3 regions of the Eubacterium sp. 1001713B170207_170306_E7 genome follow, and region 3 is predicted to be linked to each of the others. Evidence: a T-box and tRNA genes for the amino acid it is inferred to sense, from the RefSeq annotation. Region 3 holds a T-box; the other regions hold tRNA genes.
The links. The T-box of region 3 lies ahead of pheS (phenylalanine--tRNA ligase subunit alpha). A T-box ahead of a tRNA ligase gene usually reads a tRNA of that ligase, here a tRNA-Phe.

Region 1 (6,994 bases), 740 kb from region 3:
ATGAAGAAACCAAGCTCTACACTCGGGCCGATGTCGACGCCAGAAAAAACAGCGGCGGCACAGAAGGCAGTCCGGCAGCAGGTGTCAGCGACCCTGTCTCAGCTATGATCACTGTAGGCCTGGGAGGTAAGGATAATATCGAGGATCTGGACAACTGCATTACCCGCTTGCGTACAACAGTGAAGGATTCTGCTCTTGTTAACGAGGACCTTTTAAAACAGAGCGGTGCAGCAGGCGTGGTCATCAAAGGCCAGGGCGTTCAGGTCATTTACGGCCCGACCGTACCGAATATTAAGTCAAATCTTGAAGAATTCCTGGAAACCCCGGAAGCGGATAACCTGTCATTGGATATGGCTGGAACCGAAGCTCCAAAGGCCGCTGAAACGCAAAATATGACTGAAAAGAACGGCACGGTCGAATTTTTCTCAAGCCCCATCGACGGCCGCGTTGCCAGTATCGAGGAAACCCCGGACGACGCTTTCAGCCAGAAAATGCTGGGCGATGGCATTGTGGTGTTTCCGACAGGCTCCGAGGTACATGCGCCCTGCGATGGCTCCATCGAGGTGCTGTTCCCAACGGGCCACGCCATTGGAATGAAATCCGCCGACGGTACAGAGCTGCTCATCCATGTGGGCATCGACACCGTCAATCTCGACGGCGAGGGCTTTACCCCGCACGTTGAGCAGGGCGATACCGTTAAGCGCGGTGATCTGCTTCTGACCATTGATCTGCCCTTTATCGAGGCCAACGCCCCGTCCGCGGCTGTGCCCATGATCTTTACCGGCCTGCCGGCAGGCAAGGACATGCAAATTCTGGCAAAAGGCGATGCGACCACCGATATGGATGTTGTCGAAATTGACGGATAAGTGTATAATAGGGTAGAAAGCTAAAACAAGACCATCAGCGAACGACAAAAGGAAGGCTCTTTATAATAGGAAAGGCCTTCCTTTTTACAGCTCTGCGAGAAGATACAGAAGGGGGGGCACACCGAGTGTACTGTGTCAAAAAAGTTTTAAATAACAACGCGGTTCTGGCCGTTGACCTCAGACGCAAGGAGGAGGTCATCTTTCTGGGGAAGGGCGTAGGCTTTAACAAAAAAGTCAACCAGCCTTTTGAGGATCCGAAAAGCGTTAAAAAATACCATCTGCAGAAGGAAACCAGCAAAGGCCCTTCAGACAAGCTTATCAGCGCGGTCGATCCGGTTTACCTGGAAATCGCCAACGATATTATCCGCCTGTCCGAGGAGAAATTCAAGGCTGTGGATACCAATATACTGCTGCCCCTGGCCGACCATATCGCCTTTTCTATTGTCCGTATGAACAGCCAGATGGATCTGTCCAACCCCTTTTCGGAGGATATCCGTCTGCTTTTTGAGGAAGAGTACGCCATTGCCGAAAAGGGAAGGGAGATCATCCGCGAGCGTACCGGCTACAGCATTCCCGACGACGAGGTCAGCTACATTACGCTGTACATCCACTCGGCCCTCAGCGACACGCAGGTTTCCCAGTCTCTCAAAATTCCGGTGATCATCCGGGAAAGCATTGACCGGATCGAGAAGGAATGCGGTGTCGGGATCGACATGGGCTCCTTTGCTTATAACCGGCTTTTGTACCATATTAAATGTATGCTGGCCCGGGTGCACAATAATGAGAAGCTCAACAGCGATATGATCGAATTTACAAAGGAAAAATGCGCCTACTCCTTTGAGGTAGCCGGAGAAATTTGTGAAAAGCTCTCCCGCGAACTGGGTGAGCCGTTTACCGAAAAGGAGGTCAGCTATCTGGCCCTGCATATCGAGCGTATCCGAAGCGCTTAGCAAACTGAGATGACGTGCCGTTTTGGCAGGTCATCTTTTTTATGGCTGAAGGAGCGGGAGCGTGCGCTTGTGTTATCCTGTTCTTTAATATATAATTATTTTTAATCTTTAGAAAAAGGAGTGATTTCATGGCAGTTGACTTTTACCAAAAGCTTCCTGAAGCCATCAAAGCCTATGAGACGGAAGCCGTCAGCCTCCGGCGGACTTTACATAAAATCCCGGAAACGGGCTTTAATGAGCGTGAAACCCAGATGTTTATTATAGATTATCTTGAAAAGCTGGGGTATACTCCAGAAAAGGTCTGTGATACTGGTGTTGTCTTGTTTATTCCAAATTTAAACGGGCTGGACGAGACCATCGCCATCCGCACCGATATGGACGGCCTGGGTGTCACGGAAGAAACCGGGGTGGACTTTGCCTCTGAGCATGAGGGCATGATGCACGCCTGTGGCCACGATGGCCATATGAGCATGGTGCTTCTGGTGGCCAGATATTTAAAAGAACATCCTGAAGCCAGAGTGCGTAATACCCTGCTGGTGTTTCAGCCTGCGGAGGAGGGCCCGGGCGGGGCTGGCCCTATTGTTGAGAGTGGGGTGCTTGAAAAGTATAAAACCAAAGCTATTTTTGGCTACCATCTGTTTCCCTTCGTAGAGGAAGGGCTTATCAGTACAACCCCGGGTCCGATGATGGCAATGACCTCTGAATTTTACATTGATATCCTGGGAAAAAGCGGCCATGCGGCCGATCCGGATCAGGGGATCGATGCCATTGTAGCCACTGCCGACTATATTTCCAGCCTTCAGAAGATCGTGAGCCGGACCGTGAGCCCTAACGACAGCGCTCTGCTGTCCATCGGCACCATAGACGGCGGCACTCGGATGAATATTATTGCCGATAAGGTCAGCCTTTCCGGTACGGTACGATCATTCTCAGAGGATGTCCAAAAGGCCATGAAGCAGCGCATGGTGGATATGGCCAGGGGCATTGAGCAGATGTACCATTGTAAAATTGAGATTAAGTTTGTGGATATGTACCCGCCGGTCATCAATAGCGAGGCTCTGTTCGACCAGATCTGGCCTCTGTGCGGTGAGGCGGATGAAAAGAAGCTGTTTAAAAAGGTGATGCTGGCCGAGGATTTCGCCATGTACCGGAAAGCCGTTCCAGGTGTTTTCATGGGCCTTGGCTCTGGCAGCGAGGGGAAGGGCTATACCCAGAACCTCCACACCCACGGCTTTAATTTTGATGAAAAGGTTCTTCTGAGAGGACTTCAGGTTTATATGAATATTCTTACCAAAGTGGGGGAATATACCCTTTAAAAGAGAGTGAGGAGAAAAGAGAATGTATGAAGAATTTGCACAGGTCTATGACGACCTGATGCGTGAAATCGACTATAAGCAGTGGGGGGATTACGTGTTCCGCCTGCTGCTGAACGCGAAAAGTGAAGTGAAAAGCGTGCTGGAATTTGGCTGCGGCACCGGTAACATTACCAGTGAGCTGGCAAAAAAGGACTATGCAGTAACCGCTGTGGATCTGTCCGAGGAAATGCTGACTGTCGCGGATGAAAAAATCGCCGACCAGGGCCTTTCAAATGTCCGTTTTTTTATGGGGGATATGAGTAATTTTCAGATTGGCGAAGAATTTGACGCCGTGGTCTCCTGCTGTGACAGCGTCAACTACCTGCCGGACCAGGCCGCAGTCCAGAACTTCATTTATTGCAGCCAGGATGCTCTTAAAAGCGGTGGAATGCTGCTCTTTGACATCAATACCCCAGTCAAATTTAAAGAGGTTATAAAGGACAATACCTATGTTTATGATCTGGACAATGTCTATTGCGTGTGGGAAAATGCTCCGGACTTTGAAGCTGGACGCATGGACTACGACCTTTCCTTTTTCATAAAAGAGGAGGACGGCCGATATTCGCGCTATGATGAAAGCCAGAGCCAGTATATTTATACAGTAGAAGAAATTTATCATATGCTCAAGAACGCGGGCTTTATTAATATTAAAATCTACGCTTTTGGCACCTTTCTGCAGGGAAGCAACGAATGCGACCGTGTTCAGTTTGTGGCCGAAAAAAAATAAATTCAAATTTTTTTAAAAATAGTGTGAAAAAGTGTTGACAAAGAGTGCGTGCTGCCGTATAATAATGCACGTACTCAAGTTGATGGTCGCTTAGCTCAGCTGGGAGAGCACCTGCCTTACAAGCAGGGGGTCATAGGTTCGAGCCCTATAGCGACCACCATTTTTTATGTACTGCGGCCTGGTAGTTCAGTTGGTTAGAATGCCAGCCTGTCACGCTGGAGGTCGAGAGTTCGAGTCTCTTCCAGGTCGCCATTTTTTATTGTACATAAACGTGAAAGTATTTATTTTTTTCTGAAAAAGTACTTGACACTATTTGCTTGAGACAGTATAATTAGTACTCGTCACTGCAAGTTTATGCAAGCCCAGATAGCTCAGTCGGTAGAGCAGAGGACTGAAAATCCTCGTGTCGGTGGTTCGATTCCGCCTCTGGGCACCACTTCAATCATTAAGTGGTCAGACAGTGTTAGTAAGTTATTATGCGGAAGTGGCTCAGTGGTAGAGCATCGCCTTGCCAAGGCGAGGGTCGCGAGTTCAAATCTCGTCTTCCGCTCCATTTTAAGGTGCTATAGCCAAGCGGTAAGGCAAAGGTCTGCAACACCTCTATCCCCAGTTCGATTCTGGGTAGCACCTCCAACCTTGAATTTAAGTCGCTGATGTAGCGGCTTTTTTTATTTAAAAAAGAGCCTGTGCAGGCTCTTTACAATTTACTTCGTTTTTGACAAAATGCCGATGGTCGATCTTCTGGGCAGGACAAAGGCTGCGTCCTCCATTGAAACTCCGATTTCGGCCGGATAACCGCCAAATAGACTGAAAAGCTTGGTCTGTTCATCTTTTGGCCAGGATTCGCCCGCGCCGGGAACATAGTCGCAGATATCCGGCCAGCTGGCAGCACTGCGAACCTGCTTTGACACAAAGGCCTTTCCGGCACCTACAAGAAGGTTCATGATGCCGTCCATCATAAAAAGATCCATCTGATCCGTTAAGGAAGCGGCGTAAGCGTCAATCTCCGCGCCGCAGGTCGCGATATAGGCATAAAGGGCATCGCCCTCATCCAGATTTGCCATAAGCTTCGGGCTTGTAAAAGCCGCGCCGTTGATTACGATCTGCGTTTTGTTTTTTTTATCGACAGTGCCGGGGATCACCAGCGCCTTAGGTACCGCGGCAGTATTTGTCTGATCCAGCAGGATCTGCGCCTGGTTTAAAAGCCGTTTGCGATTCCGAAGCTTCAGTGCGTCGTTTAGCGTCTCTAAAGTTATTTCGAAGAGAACAGGGTTAAAGATTTGCCCATTCATAAAAGATCACTTCCTTATTAAATTCTTAATGGCATTATAGCATACCTTTACATTAATATATCCTAAAAGAAAATAATGAAACATCGGTTTTACTTATGTCTGTCCATAAATTTTTTTCAAATATTATTGACATTTTCAAAGTAAAAGAGTAAGATAATATGCAGTTGCTCGTGCGTGAAGTGTCTCAGTGGTATAAACAGAGAAGCCAAATCTGAGATTCGCGTGCCTCGAAAAGGTATGATTTGAGTCGTTTAGTCCGGGGGAGTGACATAAGCAGAAAACGCAGCATGAAACACAAGACAGTAGTTTTAAGCGGAAGTGGCTCAGTGGTAGAGCACTGGCTTCCCAAGCCGGGGACCGCGGGTTCGAATCCCGTCTTCCGCTCCATTATCGTAAAGAAGATGCCTGAAACCCCAGTATCTGATCGGGATTCAGGCTTTTTTATTTGGACTTGAAACGTGGATGGGCCGTGCTCAGTATACTTTTATTAAATTTACATTTAACAGAGTACCTGAATTAATTCTTATATAAGATTTAAAGTTTAGAATAGTGTCTGAATATTATTTTGAAAGGGACTTTGATTTATGAAGAAAAAGGGACGTTCCAGGAAGAAAAAACGATTCAGACCGCTTATCTGGGGCATCGTGTTAATCACAGGGGTCCTTCTTCTTAATTGCAGCTTTATGGCTGGGAGAGGAAATAAAAACAATGACGAATCCCGTGAAGAAGGCCTTTCGTCAGCCGTTGCTGAGTACCGTCCTGTGGTTGCACAGTATGCTTCCGAATATGGGATCGAGGAATATACAGATTATCTACTGGCAGTTATGCAGGTGGAATCCGGAGGAAAGCACGAGGACGTTATGCAGTCCAGCGAATCATTAGGTCTTCCGCCAAACAGTTTAGAGACGGAGGAGTCCATTGACCAGGGGTGCCGCTATTTCGCAAAGCTGCTGAGACTTGCTGCGGAAAAGGGCTGCGATTTTAACACGGTCGTGCAGGCCTATAATTTTGGCGATGATTTCCTTGACTTTATCGCGGAAAACGGCGGCGCCTATACGACTGAGCTGGCCATGGAGTATGCCAGACAGAAATCTGGCGGTGAAGAAGTGGCTTATCTAAACCCCATCGCCTTAAAAGCAAATGGTGGCTGGAGGTATAAGTACGGAAATATGTTTTATGTTCAGCTTGTTTACCAGTACATCTGAGACAGGCCGGAACAGGGTTTTATATAAAAGGAGAAAAAATGAAATTAACACAGGAAGAAAAAGATCGTAATCTGGATGTTTTTTATGTGGATGGGCTGATTGACAGTATTCTCGAGCAAATGCTCACAGAGGTGGATAAGCTGACACCGGAGGAGAGTGTTCATTTTAAAAAGAAGAAAAACTTAATTATTTAGATTGCGGATATGATTAAAATATTTTGTCTGGGGTATAATTATTTCTGAACACACATACCTCTTACTTAAATTAATAAAACTTACTCCCCAACTTTTCCTTTTTTAAAATCCCCGGATCCTTGTGAACCGGGGATTTTTCTGTTTAGAAACATCGGGGAACGAATTAAATTGAAAGCAGCCTGAAATTTCATTAAGCTTCGCTTAAATGTTGCGAATGTCACGGATTTATCGCGAGAAAGGGTGTATATTAAAAAATAACAAAATTAATGGAGGTACTTACAATGAATGAGCGTTTTAAAAATATAGATTTAAAAACAGTATATGCCCTGGCAGATTTGGTTGATTATGCTGAGGGCAGAGTAGAGAGCAGAACCCTTGTACAGAACGACGCCTTGAGTGTTACAG
Region 2 (6,994 bases), on a different contig from region 3:
TTTGATGAACGCCTGTCCAAGGACGACCCGGATTACGCTCAGAAAAGTGATATCAAATGGAACTTTACCAAGTTCCTCATCGACCGCGACGGCAACGTGATGGCCCGTTACGAATCCATGGTAGAGCCCGCAGCCCTGGAAGAGGACATCGAGCGGCTTCTGTAAAAGTAAAGATATGACCTGCAGCCAGAGCCTGTCTCTGGCTTTTTTACTGCCCGCACGGGCGGCCCTCGGTTCGGCCATCTGGATGGCCCGCGAAAGCAGAAAAAAATCTTAAAAATAAAAACATGGGTATAAAAACGTCATAAATCCATACTTTTGGATTGACAATTAAAAAGTTTTTAAATATAATATAAGTTAGCTCATACCATGTCAAAAAAAGTTCCGTAAATAAAGTTATGGATTAGAGGGGGGGGTTAAGAATGTCTGAAGTAAAAATCAAAGAAAATGAAACACTTGAAAGTGCATTACGCAGATTTAAAAGAAAAACTGCAATGGCAGGTGTTATGTCTGAGATTCGCAAAAGAGAACACTATGAAAAACCAAGTGTAAAAAGAAAAAGAAAATCAGAAGCTGCCAGAAAAAGAAAAATGAAAAAAAGATAGGATGTGGCATTAGTTGGCATTAAAGGAACAACTGCTGGCTGACTTAAAGGCTTCCATGAAGGCCAAGGATACGGTGAAGAAATCAACGGTTACGATGATTCGCGCCGCCATCTTACAGGTCGAAAAGGACGATAAGGTTGAGCTGGGCGATGCTGAGATTCAGGAAATCATCGCCAAGCAAATGAAACAGCGTCGGGATGCCTTAGACGAATTTAAAAAAGCCGAACGAGACGATTTAATCGCACAAACAGAAGCAGAGATGCGTGTCATCGAAGCTTACCTTCCTAAACAATTAACTCAAGAAGAGATTGAAGCGATTGTTGACGAAACCATTAAAGAAACCGGAGCTGAAAGTGCAAAGGACATGGGCAAAATTATGGGTGCATTAATGCCGAAGGTCAAAGGACTGGCCGACGGAAAACTGGTTAATCAGATCGTACGGGAAAAACTACAATAATAAAATACCGCTCAGCCTGCGAAAGCAGGTTCAGCGGTTTTTTATTTGCCCCAACGTTTGATAACCTGACTTTCTTTTAAGAAAAAGGTGTTACTATTAACCTATTACAAAACAAGAGAGGTTCGCAATGGAAATGAACGCCTTTAACCCATCGTCAGCTACCGGCCTCACCGAACAGCAGGTAGCTGAGCTTCGAGAAAAGGGTCTCAATAATCAGCAGCCTGAATCCCAGACAAAAACCGTGGGCCAGATCGTAAAGGACAATACGCTGACCCTTTTTAATTTACTCAATATTGTGCTGGCGGTAATGGTTATTGCGGTGGGATCCTACAAAAATGCGCTGTTTATCAATATTGTGGTCATTAATACTGTCATCGGCATTATCCAGGAGGTCAAGGCCAAACGGACCATCGACAAGCTCTCGCTCATTTCCCAGCCCCATGTGCGGGTGCTTCGGGAGGGAAAGGAGAAGGAGATCACCGTGGAGGAGATCGTCCTCGGCGATATCCTGATCCTGAGCTCCGGCAAGCAGATTCCCTCGGATTCCACGGTGCTGAGCGGTGAAATTGAGGTCAATGAGTCCCTGCTCACAGGAGAATCCGACGCCATTGTCAAAAAGGCGGGCGACACCCTGCTGTCCGGCAGCTTTGTGGTGGCCGGACAGGCCTACGTGCAGGTGGATAAGGTGGGCGAGGACAACTACGCCACCAAAATCGCCGCCCAGGCCAAGCAGATGCGCAGGCCCAACTCAGAGATCATGCGGGCTTTAAACCTGATCATGAAGGTGATCGGGATCACCATTGTGCCCATCGGCGTCCTGCTTCTGCTGCGGCAGATCTTCGGGCTGAACCTGGGCGTCAATCACGCCATTGTCACCACCGTAGCGGCTTTGATCGGCATGATCCCCGAGGGGCTGGTGCTTCTGACAAGCGTGGCCCTGGCGGTGGGGGTTATCCGGCTCGGGCATTACAAGACCCTGGTTCAGGAGCTGTACTGCATCGAGACCCTGGCCCGGGTCGATGTGCTCTGCCTGGATAAAACCGGCACCATCACCGAGGGCAGCATGGAGGTCAAATCCATTGATCTGGTCAATAACGCCAAGGATCCGGCCAAGGCCCTGCGCGCCATGGTGAATACCCTGACCGATGACAACTCCACCTTCCAGGCTCTGAAGGACAGCTTTAACGGCGAGGCCCCCAAATGGCGGGCAGTGAAAACCGTGCCCTTTTCCTCGGCCCGCAAGTGGAGCGGTGTCAGCTTTGAGGCGCAGGGAACCTACGTGATTGGCGCGCCGGAGTTTGTCCTGAAAGACGGCTATGACACCTACCGGGATAAGGTCGAGGGCTACGCCGCGGAGGGCAACCGCGTGCTGGTGCTCGTCCATTCCGACAGCCCCTTCACCGGCGACAGCGGCCTGCCCGGGGATGTGCAGGTCATTGCGTTTTTGCTGCTGGGGGATAAAATCCGCAAGGAGGCCAAAAAAACCCTGGAATACTTTGCGGGCCAGGGCGTCGCCATCAAGGTGATCTCGGGCGACAACCCGCTGACCGTGTCCGAGGTGGCCTGCCGGGCAGGATTGATGGATGCTAAGAACTGCGTGGACGCCACCACCCTCGAGACCGATGAGGCCGTGGCGGCGGCAGCCCTCAAATACACGGTTTTCGGCCGCGTAACTCCGGGTCAGAAGCGGGTGCTGGTCAACGCCCTCAAGGCGGCGGGCCATACGGTGGCCATGACCGGCGACGGCGTCAACGATGTGCTGGCCCTGCGCGACGCGGACTGCAGCATCGCCATGGCCGCAGGGAGCGACGCTGCCCGCCAGGTGTCACAGCTGGTGCTGCTGGATTCCAATTTCTCCAGCCTGACCAAGGTGCTCATGGAGGGTCGCCGGGTCATCAACAATATCAGCCGCGCGGCATCGCTGTTCCTGGTCAAAACCATCTACTCCTTCCTGCTGGCCATCATCGTGATCGTGGCCAGCGAGGCCTACCCCTTTGTTCCGATCCAGCTCACCCTGATCAGCACCGTGACCATCGGAGTGCCGGCCTTTTTCCTGGCTCTGGAGCCCAATAAAAACCGGCTCTCCGGCAATTTCCTGGAGACTGTGCTTAGAAAGGCTCTGCCGGGCGCGCTGACCATTGTGGTGAACATCGTGGTGGTCATGATCATTGGCAATATCCTGCAGTTCAGCGTCAGCGAGCTGTCCACCATGGCCTGTCTGCTGACCGGTGTGACCGGGCTCATTATCCTTTACGGGGTCTGCCAGCCCCTCAACGTCCAGCGGACCATCCTGTTCTGGACCATGACAGTCGCCTATGTGGGCGCGGTGCTGTTCTTCCCGACGTTCTTCGCGGTGATCCCCTTTTACCCGACGAACTGGCAGGTTGTGCTGGTACTGCTGCCCATGCTGTTCCTTATTTATCCCATTATGCTGGTGCTCAAGGCCGCCATCAATAAAATTGAGCGATGGCTGGTGGCGCATAAAATACTGGATTTAAAACAGACGTCCCTGTAAATATTCTTCAACCCGTATCGCCATAATACGGGTTGTTTTTTTATTTTAAATTTTTGTTAAAAACGCTTGACGAAAGCTTAAGAATTATGCTAGAATAAGCAAGTCGTCAAGTGAGGCGGCGGCTGTCAGCGCGGTTTAGAAAACAAGTTTTAAAAAGTGCTTGACATTAAGTCTTAAAGATCATATAATGTAAGAGTTCTGTTTCGAGGTGTAGCGCAGTTTGGTAGCGCACATGGTTTGGGACCATGGGGCCGGAGGTTCGAATCCTCTCACCTCGACCATTTTTTTATCTGAACGATTATCAAGGGCCTTTAGCTCAGTTGGTCAGAGCATCCGGCTCATAACCGGCAGGTCCAGGGTTCAAGTCCCTGAGGGCCCACCAGTTTCTTTTTAAAATCAATAAGCCCAGATAGCTCAGTCGGTAGAGCAGAGGACTGAAAATCCTCGTGTCGGTGGTTCGATTCCGCCTCTGGGCACCACTCAGGAATATGTTTTAAGTCAGACAGCAGGTCTGGCGTTTTTTATTTGTTGGGAAAGACAGACCATATAGGCCGCTCAGACGAAAAAGCGAGAGCGTGTAACAGGCATCCGCCAGAAAAGAAGGCCTGTCGGTGGTTCGATTCCGCCTCTGGGCACCACTTAGGAATTTGTATTAAGTCAGACAACAGGTCTGGCATTTTTTATTTTTTGGAAAGTGCCGGAGCGGTGTTCAGAGTTGTATTTTTAAAGCCAATCAGTTATACTAGGCGTAAAGGTGATTTAAAATGAATACAGATATTTCGAGAGAAAAAATAAAAACAAACATCATTAAAAGCGTCACAGACCTGAATGAAAAAAAGACCATCCGCCTGGTAGAAAAAGCCCTCGGCGCAGGCGTGCCCATGAGCGACATCGCGGAGTACCTCCAGAATGGAATGGACAACGTGGGCGAGCTGTTTGAAAAAGAGGAGTACTTCATCGGTGATCTGATCATGGCCGGCATTATTTTTAAAGAGGTCATGAAGCTGGACAAGCGCAGCGCGGCGGATCAGAAGGAGGCCCCCGGCAGCCGGGGAACCATTCTGATCGGGACCATCCACGGCGATCTGCACGATATCGGCAAGGATATTTTCATCGGCCTGGCCTGTGTTAACGGCTTTAACGTCATCGACCTGGGCGTGGACGTGCTGCCTGAGGTTTTTATCGAAAAAATAAAAGAAGCCCGCCCCGAGATCCTGGGCTTCAGCGGCCTGCTGACCACGGCCGCCGCGGAGGTTAAAAAAACACTGAAGATGATTGATGACGCGGGCCTGCGCGACGGGCTCAAGATTATCGTCGGGGGCGGACTCATGCAGAAAGAGCAGGAGAGCGCCGGGGCCTACGCGGACGCCTATGTCAAAAACTCAGGAAGAGGTCTGGAATATTGCCTCGAATGGGCGGAGAATGGTTATAAATAATGGATATACCGATTTATGAAAAAATAGCAAATGATATAAAGGAAAAGATCAGCCTGGAGGTTTTAAAGCCCAACGACCCCATTCCCTCAGAGGCCGCCCTGTGCGAAACTTACAATGTGAGCCGGCTGACCGTGCGAAAGTCTTTGGAAATGCTGGTGCGTGACGGCCTGGTCTATCTGGTTCAGGGAAAGGGACACTTTGTCCGGAAAACAAACGGCAGCGACTACCGCCTGACTTTTAACGAGGTCAGCTTTGAGACCGCAGCGATCGACCAGATCCGCATTGTGGATGTCGATGTGATCGAATCGACAAAGGACCTGGTCTATACCCTGAAGATCCACCCCAACACGCGCGTGCTCAGAATCAGGCGTGTGCTCTATGAAAAGAAACAGCCCATCGGTTATGATATAAAATACATTCCCTACTACCCGGGCTTTCCGCTGATCGAGAAAGAGCTGGAGGCCAGAGACTTTGTCGAGATTCTGGCAGACCGTGTCTCGCCCTACTCGGTTCAGATTGATTTGAAGGTCACGCCGCAGACCGCGGGGCAGGAGACCGCCGGGCAGCTTGGAATGGACGAGGGCGGCGGAATCCTCATGGTTTCTCAGCTCCTGACCGATATTGAGCTTGGGGTGGTGGGCTATTGCGAAACCTTTTATAACGCGAAGCATGTAAAACTCAGTGCAGAATGGAGCAGATAATGGAAACAAAGCTTTATAAGGGCGTACAGAATGATCTCAAGAAGAAGATCGAGCGGGGCGTTTACCCCGAGGGCTATAAGCTGGAAAGCGAGAACAGCCTGTGTGCACAGTACAATGTCAGCAAGGTAACGCTGCGCAAGGCGCTGTCGAACCTTATTGAGGAAAACTATATCGAGTCCAGACCGCGGGTGGGATATTTTGTAAAGGCGGCAGAGCGGGGCGTATACCATTTCAGCTACAGCCTGTCCAATGTGCTCAATACCTACATTTCGGCGGAGGAGATTCTGGACGCGGCCTTCGGCGAGAGAGACGGCGTCAATGTATTTGAGATGACCAGGCGCTACGCCAACGATGACGACGAGTGGATCGCCCTCGAGCAGGTGCGGATCGCCTTCCGGCACACCCTGCCCGGTGAAAAGAATACGGAAAAGACCCGCGCCTATTACCGGACCCACGCCGAGGATATCCTGTCGCTCGCGGAGACGAAGAAAATGACCCTCGAGGTGTCTGTTGACAACGAGGCGGTCTGTGACGCCCTGGAGATTTTTTCGGACGAGGTGCTGCTAAAGGTGTCCGAGCAGTATTATGATGAGTACGGAAAACTGTTTGCCGAGGTGCGGGTGTATGTGCCGTCGGACTTCGCCGAGGTGCGGGCATGCAACAAGAGAAAGGAATCGAATATTTAAGGATTTTCTTTTTTGTTGACAATCTAATATTATCATGATAATATTAGATTAGTTAATTGATATTATCACGATAATATCAAACGGAAAAGGCGCTTTTCAAAATAATAGGAGGAGAAAAATGGACGTTAAGGAAAAATTGTATCAGAAAAATCTTTCCATTGCAAAAAAGGGACTGCTCTGGGGACTCATGGGGGGGCTTCTGTACGGTATCAGCCCGATGTTCCAGACGCTGGGTATGGGCACCGAGCCACTGAGCAGCGGTGCGGTGCTGGGCCTGTGTGCGATCCCGATGATCGTAGGCTGCCTTCAGGACTTTTCATCCGGGGTATGGGTTTTAATCCCGAACCTGAAAAACGGAAAGGGTAAGGAGTATATCCGCTCTGTCAAAACAAAACCCGGCCGTTTTATTCTGCTGGCCTCACTCTTTGGAGGGCTCATCGCCATGGCAGGCTTTACGCTGGGCGTTTACTTTGCCGGCCCGGTATATCCGGTAGCCATCAGCGCGACCTTCCCGGCCATCGGCGCAGTGCTGTCCCGTATCTTTTTAAAGGAAAAGATTTCTCGGCGTGGCTGGTGCGGTATTCTGCTGTGCGT
Region 3 (6,994 bases):
TTGTTATACTTCATTATATAAATAAAATAAAAAATAAGTTGACGAAGATAGGGAGGAGGAATCGACTATGCCAAAAATGAAATCCCATCGTGGTGCTGCAAAGCGCTTCAAAGTGAAAAAATCAGGTGTGATCAAACGCGCTAAGGCTTATAAAAGCCACATCTTAAATAAGAAAAGCCAGAAGAGAAAGAGAAATCTTAGAAAAGCTGGTTACTTAGTACCAAGCGACGCAAAAGTTGTTAAAAAAATGTTAATGAAATAATAGTGAGCAAGGAGGAAAATTTTAATGGCTAGAATTAAAAAGGGCGTTAACGCCAAAAAGAAGCATAAAAAAGTATTAAAACTTGCAAAAGGCTATTATGGTGCTAAAAGCAAGTTATACAGACCAGCGAACGAAGCAGTCATGCGTGCACTGCGTTCTTCTTACAGAGGTCGTAAAGAAAAGAAAAGAAATTTCAGAAGATTATGGATTACCCGTATCAATGCCGGTACCCGTATATATGGTTTAAGCTACAGCAAATTCATGTTTGGCCTGAAACAGGCTGGCGTTGAAATGGACCGTAAGATCTTAGCTGATTTAGCAATGAATGATATTAATGCATTCGCAAAATTAGTTGATGTTGCCAAAGAACATCAGGCTTAAGCTTTAAGAACCAAGACAAAAAACTTCTCAGTCCTTGGGAAGTTTTTTTTATGTGATATTTTCACCATGTTGGGTAATAGTCTCCTTTAGAAAAGGATTCATTGCAGCAAACGATCTTGCTTTTTTTTGACAGAATGGTACAATAGGTGAAAGCAAATAAAATATTTACTTGGAGCAGACAAATGATAAACATTGTTAAAAAAGGCAGCCGTATGGCAACCTTTATGCGGCACCGCTCCCCGGCCGAAATTCTGATGTTCGGCTTTGCGGCGGTAATTTTACTGGGGGCAGTGATTTTAAATCTGCCGGTCTCCAGTGCTTCCGGCCAGAGTCCGGGATTTTTGAATTGTTTATTTACGGCGACCTCCAGCGTATGTGTCACCGGACTGGTGGTTGTGGACACCGGAACCTACTGGTCGTTGTTTGGTCAGATTGTCATTATTCTCTTAATTCAAATCGGCGGTCTTGGCTTCATGTCTCTGATGACCATTTTTTTTGTGTTGGCAGGTAAACGCATCACGATTAAAAATCGTCTGCTCATTCAATCCTCTGTCAACTCCGACAGGGTACAGGGGGTTGTGAAATTCACAAAATATATTGTTGTTTCCTGTTTAGTGATCGAAGGTATCGGAGCACTGCTGCTATCTTTTGTATTTGTTCCGGATTATGGGCTGGGAAAGGGGATTTATTTCGGCATCTGGCATTCTATCTCCTCTTTTTGCAACGGCGGTTTTGATCTGATCGGCGGCTTTCAGAGCTTTACGGGATATGCCAATAATTTCCTGTTGAACTTTACTGTTTGCGCGCTTATTGTTGTCGGTGGACTTGGCTTTGCTGTTACCAGTGAAATTGTCAGCTACCGGACAACCAGACGGCTGAGCATGCATTCTAAAATTGTTTTAAGCATCACTGCGATTTTAGTGCTGGGTGGTGCAATATTGTTTTATATCTTTGAGCATGCCAATCCTGAAACAATGGGTGGACTGCCATGGTATGGCAAGATTTACGCAGCTTTCTACCAGTCTGTTACACCGCGTACTGCCGGCTCTAACACCATAAGTCAGACAGGGCTTAACCCAGTTTCCAAGGTGCTGACCATTGTGCTGATGTTTATCGGCGGATCGCCCGGATCAACAGCCGGCGGAGTTAAAACCACGGCCGTGGCCATGATGGCGATCACGCTGTTTACCGAGCTTATGGGTCGCAAGGATGTCACCTGCTTTAAACGGCGCATCCCTGAGATTACCATTAAACGGGCCGCCTGTGTACTGACCATCGGTATTTCGATTATCATCGCTATCATTATGGTTTTAATGGTCTGTGAACCCGGGGCGGACCCCATGGCAGTTACCTTTGAGGTGTTTTCGGCTTATTCCACAGTTGGGCTTACCTGCGATTTAACACCGCAGCTCCATGCCTTCAGCAAAGTGGCGCTGATTATTACAATGTTTATTGGTCGTGTCGGTCCGTTGACGATCGCATATGTTATTACCAGAAAAGAAAGAAAAGAACTTGAGAATAAAGGCCAGTTCAAGCTGCCTGAGGGCAATGTCTTGATCGGTTAAAAGGAGCATAAATTGAAGGAAAAACAATTTGCTATTCTGGGGCTTGGCCGTTTTGGCGAAGCGCTTGCCATTACTTTAAGTGAGTTGGGATCAAATGTGATCGTTGTTGATAAAAATGAGGAGAAGGTACAGAATATTGCCAACTATGTCACCTACGCAGTTCAGGCCGACGTCTCAGATATTAATGCTCTGAAGTCCATCGGGTTAAAAAATGTCGATGCCGTTATTATTTCCATTACCTCGGATATTAACAGCAGCATTATGGGCGTTGTCAACGCGCAGGAGCTCGGGATTCAGGAGATTTACGGAAAGGCGAATAACGCACAGCATGAAAAGGTTCTGCTCAAGCTGGGGGTTAAAAAGGTCTTTTCTCCAGAGCGGGATATGGGCGAGCGTGTTGGACACAGTCTTTATTCCGGCGATTTTATCGACGCCCTGGAGCTGGATACAGATCATTCGATTGTTGAGGTTGACGCTTTGCATAAATGGGAAAATCAGGCGTTGGAGTCTTTAGATATGCGTACGAAATATGGACTCAACGTCATTGCCATCCGCTCTCAGGATCATTTGAACGTATCTCCGGTGGCGACAGACATTATCCGGTCCGGTGACAAGCTGGTCGTTATTGGTGACAACGCTGATATAAACGATGTAACCCGTCTCTATCAGGCTGGAAATTAAAATGATGACAGAAGAATTGATCACCTCCCGTCAAAATGCTGCGGTTAAAAGTGTTATCAGGCTGAAACAGAAAAAAAACAGAGACCGAGAAGGGCTGTTTATTCTGGAGGGCACCAAGCTATTTATAGAAGCGGAAGCCTGGAAGGTGGATATCACTTCAGTTTATGTAACGCCGCAGTGGCTTGAAGGGTTAAGGGAGACGGCAAAAGCAGCGTTAAAACGCCTGGAAGACGCTGGTATTCCTGTAACCATGGTTGATTTCGGCGTTTTTGAAGCGATGTCCGCTTTAAAAATGCCGGAGGGTGTTTTATGTACAGCCCGAAAATTTGACGTCTCAGAAAAAAAATTTGAAGATAAATGCAAAAAAAGCGGGAAAAATTATCCAACTTATGTTATATTAGATGATGTGCAGGATCCAGGCAATGTTGGAACCATTATACGAACAGCGGATGCCGCTGGTTTTGACGGGATTGTCTGTTCACTAAAAACGGCAGATATTTACAATGAAAAAGTACTGCGGGGAGCCATGGGTTCAGTGTTTCATTTACCGGTTCTTCAAAGCTGTGATCTGGAAGAGACTGTGCTCTCTCTTAAAGAGCAGGGCGTCCGCATGGTTGGTACTTCGCTTCAGGGAAATACGAATCTGGAAGCTTCTCTGGCCGCACAGACGTCAGTTGGTATTGTGCTTGGCAATGAGTCAAAGGGAATGTCCAGGACTCTGGAAAATCTGTGTGATGTTTTATACAAGCTGCCCATGTACGGACACGCTGAATCCTTAAATGTTTCGGTGGCCGCCGGTATTTTAATGTATGATATTGCACGGGCGATTCACAAATAAAAAAATAAGATAAAGACGATGATGGAGAAAGTAGGCGGCACGCCGCTCACTTACAGAGAGAAAACCCCAGCGGCTGAGAGGGTTTTGGTGAACAGTGCTACTGAAGTTCCCTCCTGAGTTTTGACTGCCAAGGCATGGAAGTGCTTGTAGTGGTCAGCGTTAACGTGACGTTATACGTGAGGGGCCGGGCCAAACGGGCGGCGGCAACAAAGGTGGTACCGCGGAGTTTATTCGTCCTTTATGCAATTTTGCATGAAGGGCTTTTTTATTTTATAGCCGCGATCCGATAAAAATGTTATTACGAAGAAGGAGATAAAAATGCAAGAGGAATTAAACCGCATCAGAGAAAATTGTTTGGAAGATCTGAAAACTGTCAGCGATATGAAATCACTCGATGACATCCGTGTAAAATACCTTGGTAAAAAGGGTGTTTTAACCGCGGCCTTAAAGGGAATGGGTAAGCTTTCCAAAGAAGAACGCCCTGTTATTGGCAAGCTGGCCAACGAGGTTCGTGAAGAGATTGAAACCGGGCTGGCTGGAAAAAAGGAAGCGCTGGAAACAGCCGAAATGATGGCTGCCATTGAAAAAGAAAAGCTGGATGTCTCACTGCCCGGCAAAAAACCATCAGAGGGCAATTTGCACCCTCTAAGTATTATTATCAATGATCTGGAAGAAATCTTTATGGGAATGGGTTTTTCCATTGCCGAAGGACCTGAAATTGAGTGGTCCAAATACAATTTTGATTATCTTAACATGCCCCAGGAGCATTCTGCCCGGGATTTGCAGGAAACCTTTTATTACGATGATGATGCGGTCGTTTTAAGAACTCAGACGTCACCGGTTCAGGTTCGTGTTATGATGGATGAAAAGCCGCCGCTGCGGGTAATCTCGCCGGGCCGCGTTTACCGCGCTGACGAAATCGACGCGACGCATTCACCGGTATTTCATCAGATGGAAGGGCTTGTCATTGACAGAGGGATTACAATGGCTGACTTAAAAGGAACCCTGGATATGTTTGCCAAAAAGCTTTTTGGTGAAAATGTCCAGACGAAATTCCGTCCGCATCAATTCTATTTCACGGAGCCAAGCGCAGAAATGGATGTTACCTGCTTTAAATGCGGGGGCACCGGCTGTAAGGTGTGCGGCAACAGCGGATGGATTGAGCTTCTGGGCTGTGGCATGGTACACCCGAATGTGCTGCGCCACTGCGGCATTGATCCTGATGTTTACAGCGGCTTTGCTTTTGGTATGGGCCTTGAGCGGGTAGCCATGACCAAATACGGCATCAACGACTTACGTCTGCTTTTCGAAAACGACATGCGTTTTCTGACACAATTCAAATAGGAGGAGCCCCATATGTTAGTATCACTCAACTGGTTAAAAGAATATGTGAAAATCGAACAGGACCCCAAAGCTTTTGGGGATATCCTGACAATGTCCGGTACAAAGGTGGAAACCATTGATCCGGTTTCGGAAGAAGTTTCCGGTGTTATCACAGGTAAAATTGTAAAAATTGAAAAACATCCGGATGCTGATAAGCTGGTCGTCTGTCAGATTGACGTGGCAGCTGCGTCGCCATTGACCATTGTCACCAGCGCAACCAATGTTTTTGAAGGAGCCGTTGTCCCGGTTGCGGTTGAAAACTCCGTGGTTGCAGGCGGACATAAGATGAGCCGCACCGATTTCCGCGGTATTATGTCTTATGGCATGATGTGCTCTGTGGAAGAGCTGGGAATGAATACAGATCTGTTTACCCCTGAAGTGAAGAATGGCATCTATATTCTGCCCGAAGACACTGAGCTGGGAGTCGAAGTGCGTGAGCTGCTCTGGATCGACGATAGTATTATCGAGGTGGAATTAACCGCCAACCGTGGAGACTGCCAGTCTATTTATGGAATTGCCCGCGAAGCTGCGGCAGCGCTTGACGAGGCAGTAGCGCCGGTCAAGCTTTATGATAAAAAAGAAACAAAAAATGAAATTGCAGATCATTTGAGTGTAAAGGTCGAAACAGAGCTGTGTCCCCGCTATGTAGCCAAAATGTTCAAGGTTAAAAAGATTGAGCCCTCTCCACTTTGGATGCAGCTCAAGCTTTTAAACAGCGGTGTCCGCCCGATTAACAATATTGTTGACGTCACAAACTATGTAATGCTGGAGCTTGGCCAGCCGCTTCACGCCTTTGATTACAAGAGCCTTAATTCTAACGAGATTGTGGTAAAAACCGGAAATCAAGAAAAAACGGTCGTCACACTGGATGATAAAGAACGTGCCATTGATGAATCTATGATGATGATCACCAACGGTAAATATCCTGTGGCAGTCGCGGGGATTATGGGCGGCGCTAATTCTGAAATTACCGAAAACACCGAATATGTTGTCCTTGAATCCGCGTGTTTTGATAAAACAAGTATTCGCCTGACTTCCAAAAAGCTTGGAATGCGTACAGAGGCTTCCGGGCGCTATGAAAAGGGCATTTATCCTGCACTGGCTGAAACTGCTGCGCTGCGTGCAACCTATCTCTTTGACCTGATCGGTGCCTGTGATGTTCTGGAAGGAATGATTGATGTTTATCACAAACCGGAAGAATCACGTGAGATTGAGGTGAATGTGGATTGGATCAACCGCTTCATCGGCATTGATCTTTCGGACCAGGATGTGGTTAAAATTTTAGAAAGGCTGTTCTTGACCGTTGAGGATAAAGGCGATGGTAACCTCCTGGTTAAGGTACCGGACTATCGTCAGGATCTTGAAATCCCTGAAGATCTGGCTGAGGAGGTAGCCCGGATTTATGGCTATAACAGGATTCCCAGCACCATCATGGGCGGTACCACTCTTGTTGGTGGAAAGACGGTTAAACAGAAATATCAGGATATGCTTCAAGGCCTGTTGGTTGGCGCCGGATACTACCAGACTCTCACCACTTCCTTCACCAGCGTCAAACGTATCAACGCTTTAAATATGGACTGTGGTGACGATCTGGTTCCGCTTATTAATCCGCTTGGTGAAGAAAACAGTATTATGCGCAATACCTTGGTGGGCCACCAGCTGGAAGTGGTAAGTTTAAACTATAACCGTAAAAATCCTCAAGGCCGTTTCTTTGAATTTGCCCAGACTTATCATAAAAATCCAAATAAGGAAGAGCTGCCTGTAGAACGCAAACATCTGGTCATTTCTTCCTATGGAAATGCTGATTATTTCGACATTAAGGGCGTTGTTGAACTGCTGCTCGACCGGTCCGGTATTACAGGCTATGATTTTATTCTGGCAGGA

Region 1: it has a tRNA-Phe gene. The T-box ahead of pheS (phenylalanine--tRNA ligase subunit alpha) is inferred to sense a tRNA for this amino acid. The anticodon was not compared.
Region 2: it has a tRNA-Phe gene. The T-box ahead of pheS (phenylalanine--tRNA ligase subunit alpha) is inferred to sense a tRNA for this amino acid. The anticodon was not compared.

Annotation. Positions count from the first base shown of each region.
Region 1 covers NZ_JADMVE010000001.1:169,734-176,727, forward strand. The annotation lists gene I2B62_RS00840 (PTS transporter subunit IIABC) at 1-866, shown strand, start outside; gene I2B62_RS00845 (PRD domain-containing protein) at 992-1,816, shown strand; gene I2B62_RS00850 (M20 family metallopeptidase) at 1,945-3,132, shown strand; gene I2B62_RS00855 (class I SAM-dependent methyltransferase) at 3,155-3,898, shown strand; tRNA gene I2B62_RS00860 (tRNA-Val) at 3,983-4,058, shown strand; tRNA gene I2B62_RS00865 (tRNA-Asp) at 4,074-4,150, shown strand; tRNA gene I2B62_RS00870 (tRNA-Phe) at 4,259-4,334, shown strand; tRNA gene I2B62_RS00875 (tRNA-Gly) at 4,377-4,451, shown strand; tRNA gene I2B62_RS00880 (tRNA-Cys) at 4,458-4,531, shown strand; gene I2B62_RS00885 (hypothetical protein) at 4,603-5,190, opposite strand; tRNA gene I2B62_RS00890 (tRNA-Gly) at 5,503-5,577, shown strand; gene I2B62_RS00895 (lysozyme family protein) at 5,775-6,395, shown strand; gene I2B62_RS00900 (hypothetical protein) at 6,434-6,589, shown strand; gene I2B62_RS00905 (cupin domain-containing protein) at 6,871-6,994, shown strand, end outside.
Region 2 covers NZ_JADMVE010000002.1:506,418-513,411, forward strand. The annotation lists gene I2B62_RS07700 (glutathione peroxidase) at 1-165, shown strand, start outside; gene rpsU (30S ribosomal protein S21) at 423-605, shown strand; gene I2B62_RS07710 (GatB/YqeY domain-containing protein) at 619-1,062, shown strand; gene I2B62_RS07715 (cation-translocating P-type ATPase) at 1,190-3,577, shown strand; tRNA gene I2B62_RS07720 (tRNA-Pro) at 3,782-3,858, shown strand; tRNA gene I2B62_RS07725 (tRNA-Ile) at 3,883-3,959, shown strand; tRNA gene I2B62_RS07730 (tRNA-Phe) at 3,981-4,056, shown strand; gene I2B62_RS07735 (cobalamin-dependent protein) at 4,342-5,013, shown strand; gene I2B62_RS07740 (GntR family transcriptional regulator) at 5,013-5,714, shown strand; gene I2B62_RS07745 (GntR family transcriptional regulator) at 5,714-6,400, shown strand; gene I2B62_RS07750 (DMT family transporter) at 6,519-6,994, shown strand, end outside.
Region 3 covers NZ_JADMVE010000001.1:913,735-920,728, reverse strand. The annotation lists gene rpmI (50S ribosomal protein L35) at 68-262, shown strand; gene rplT (50S ribosomal protein L20) at 287-643, shown strand; gene I2B62_RS04535 (potassium transporter TrkG) at 826-2,208, shown strand; gene I2B62_RS04530 (TrkA family potassium uptake protein) at 2,221-2,889, shown strand; gene I2B62_RS04525 (RNA methyltransferase) at 2,891-3,727, shown strand; T-box leader at 3,737-3,969, shown strand; gene pheS (phenylalanine--tRNA ligase subunit alpha) at 4,046-5,071, shown strand; gene pheT (phenylalanine--tRNA ligase subunit beta) at 5,084-6,994, shown strand, end outside.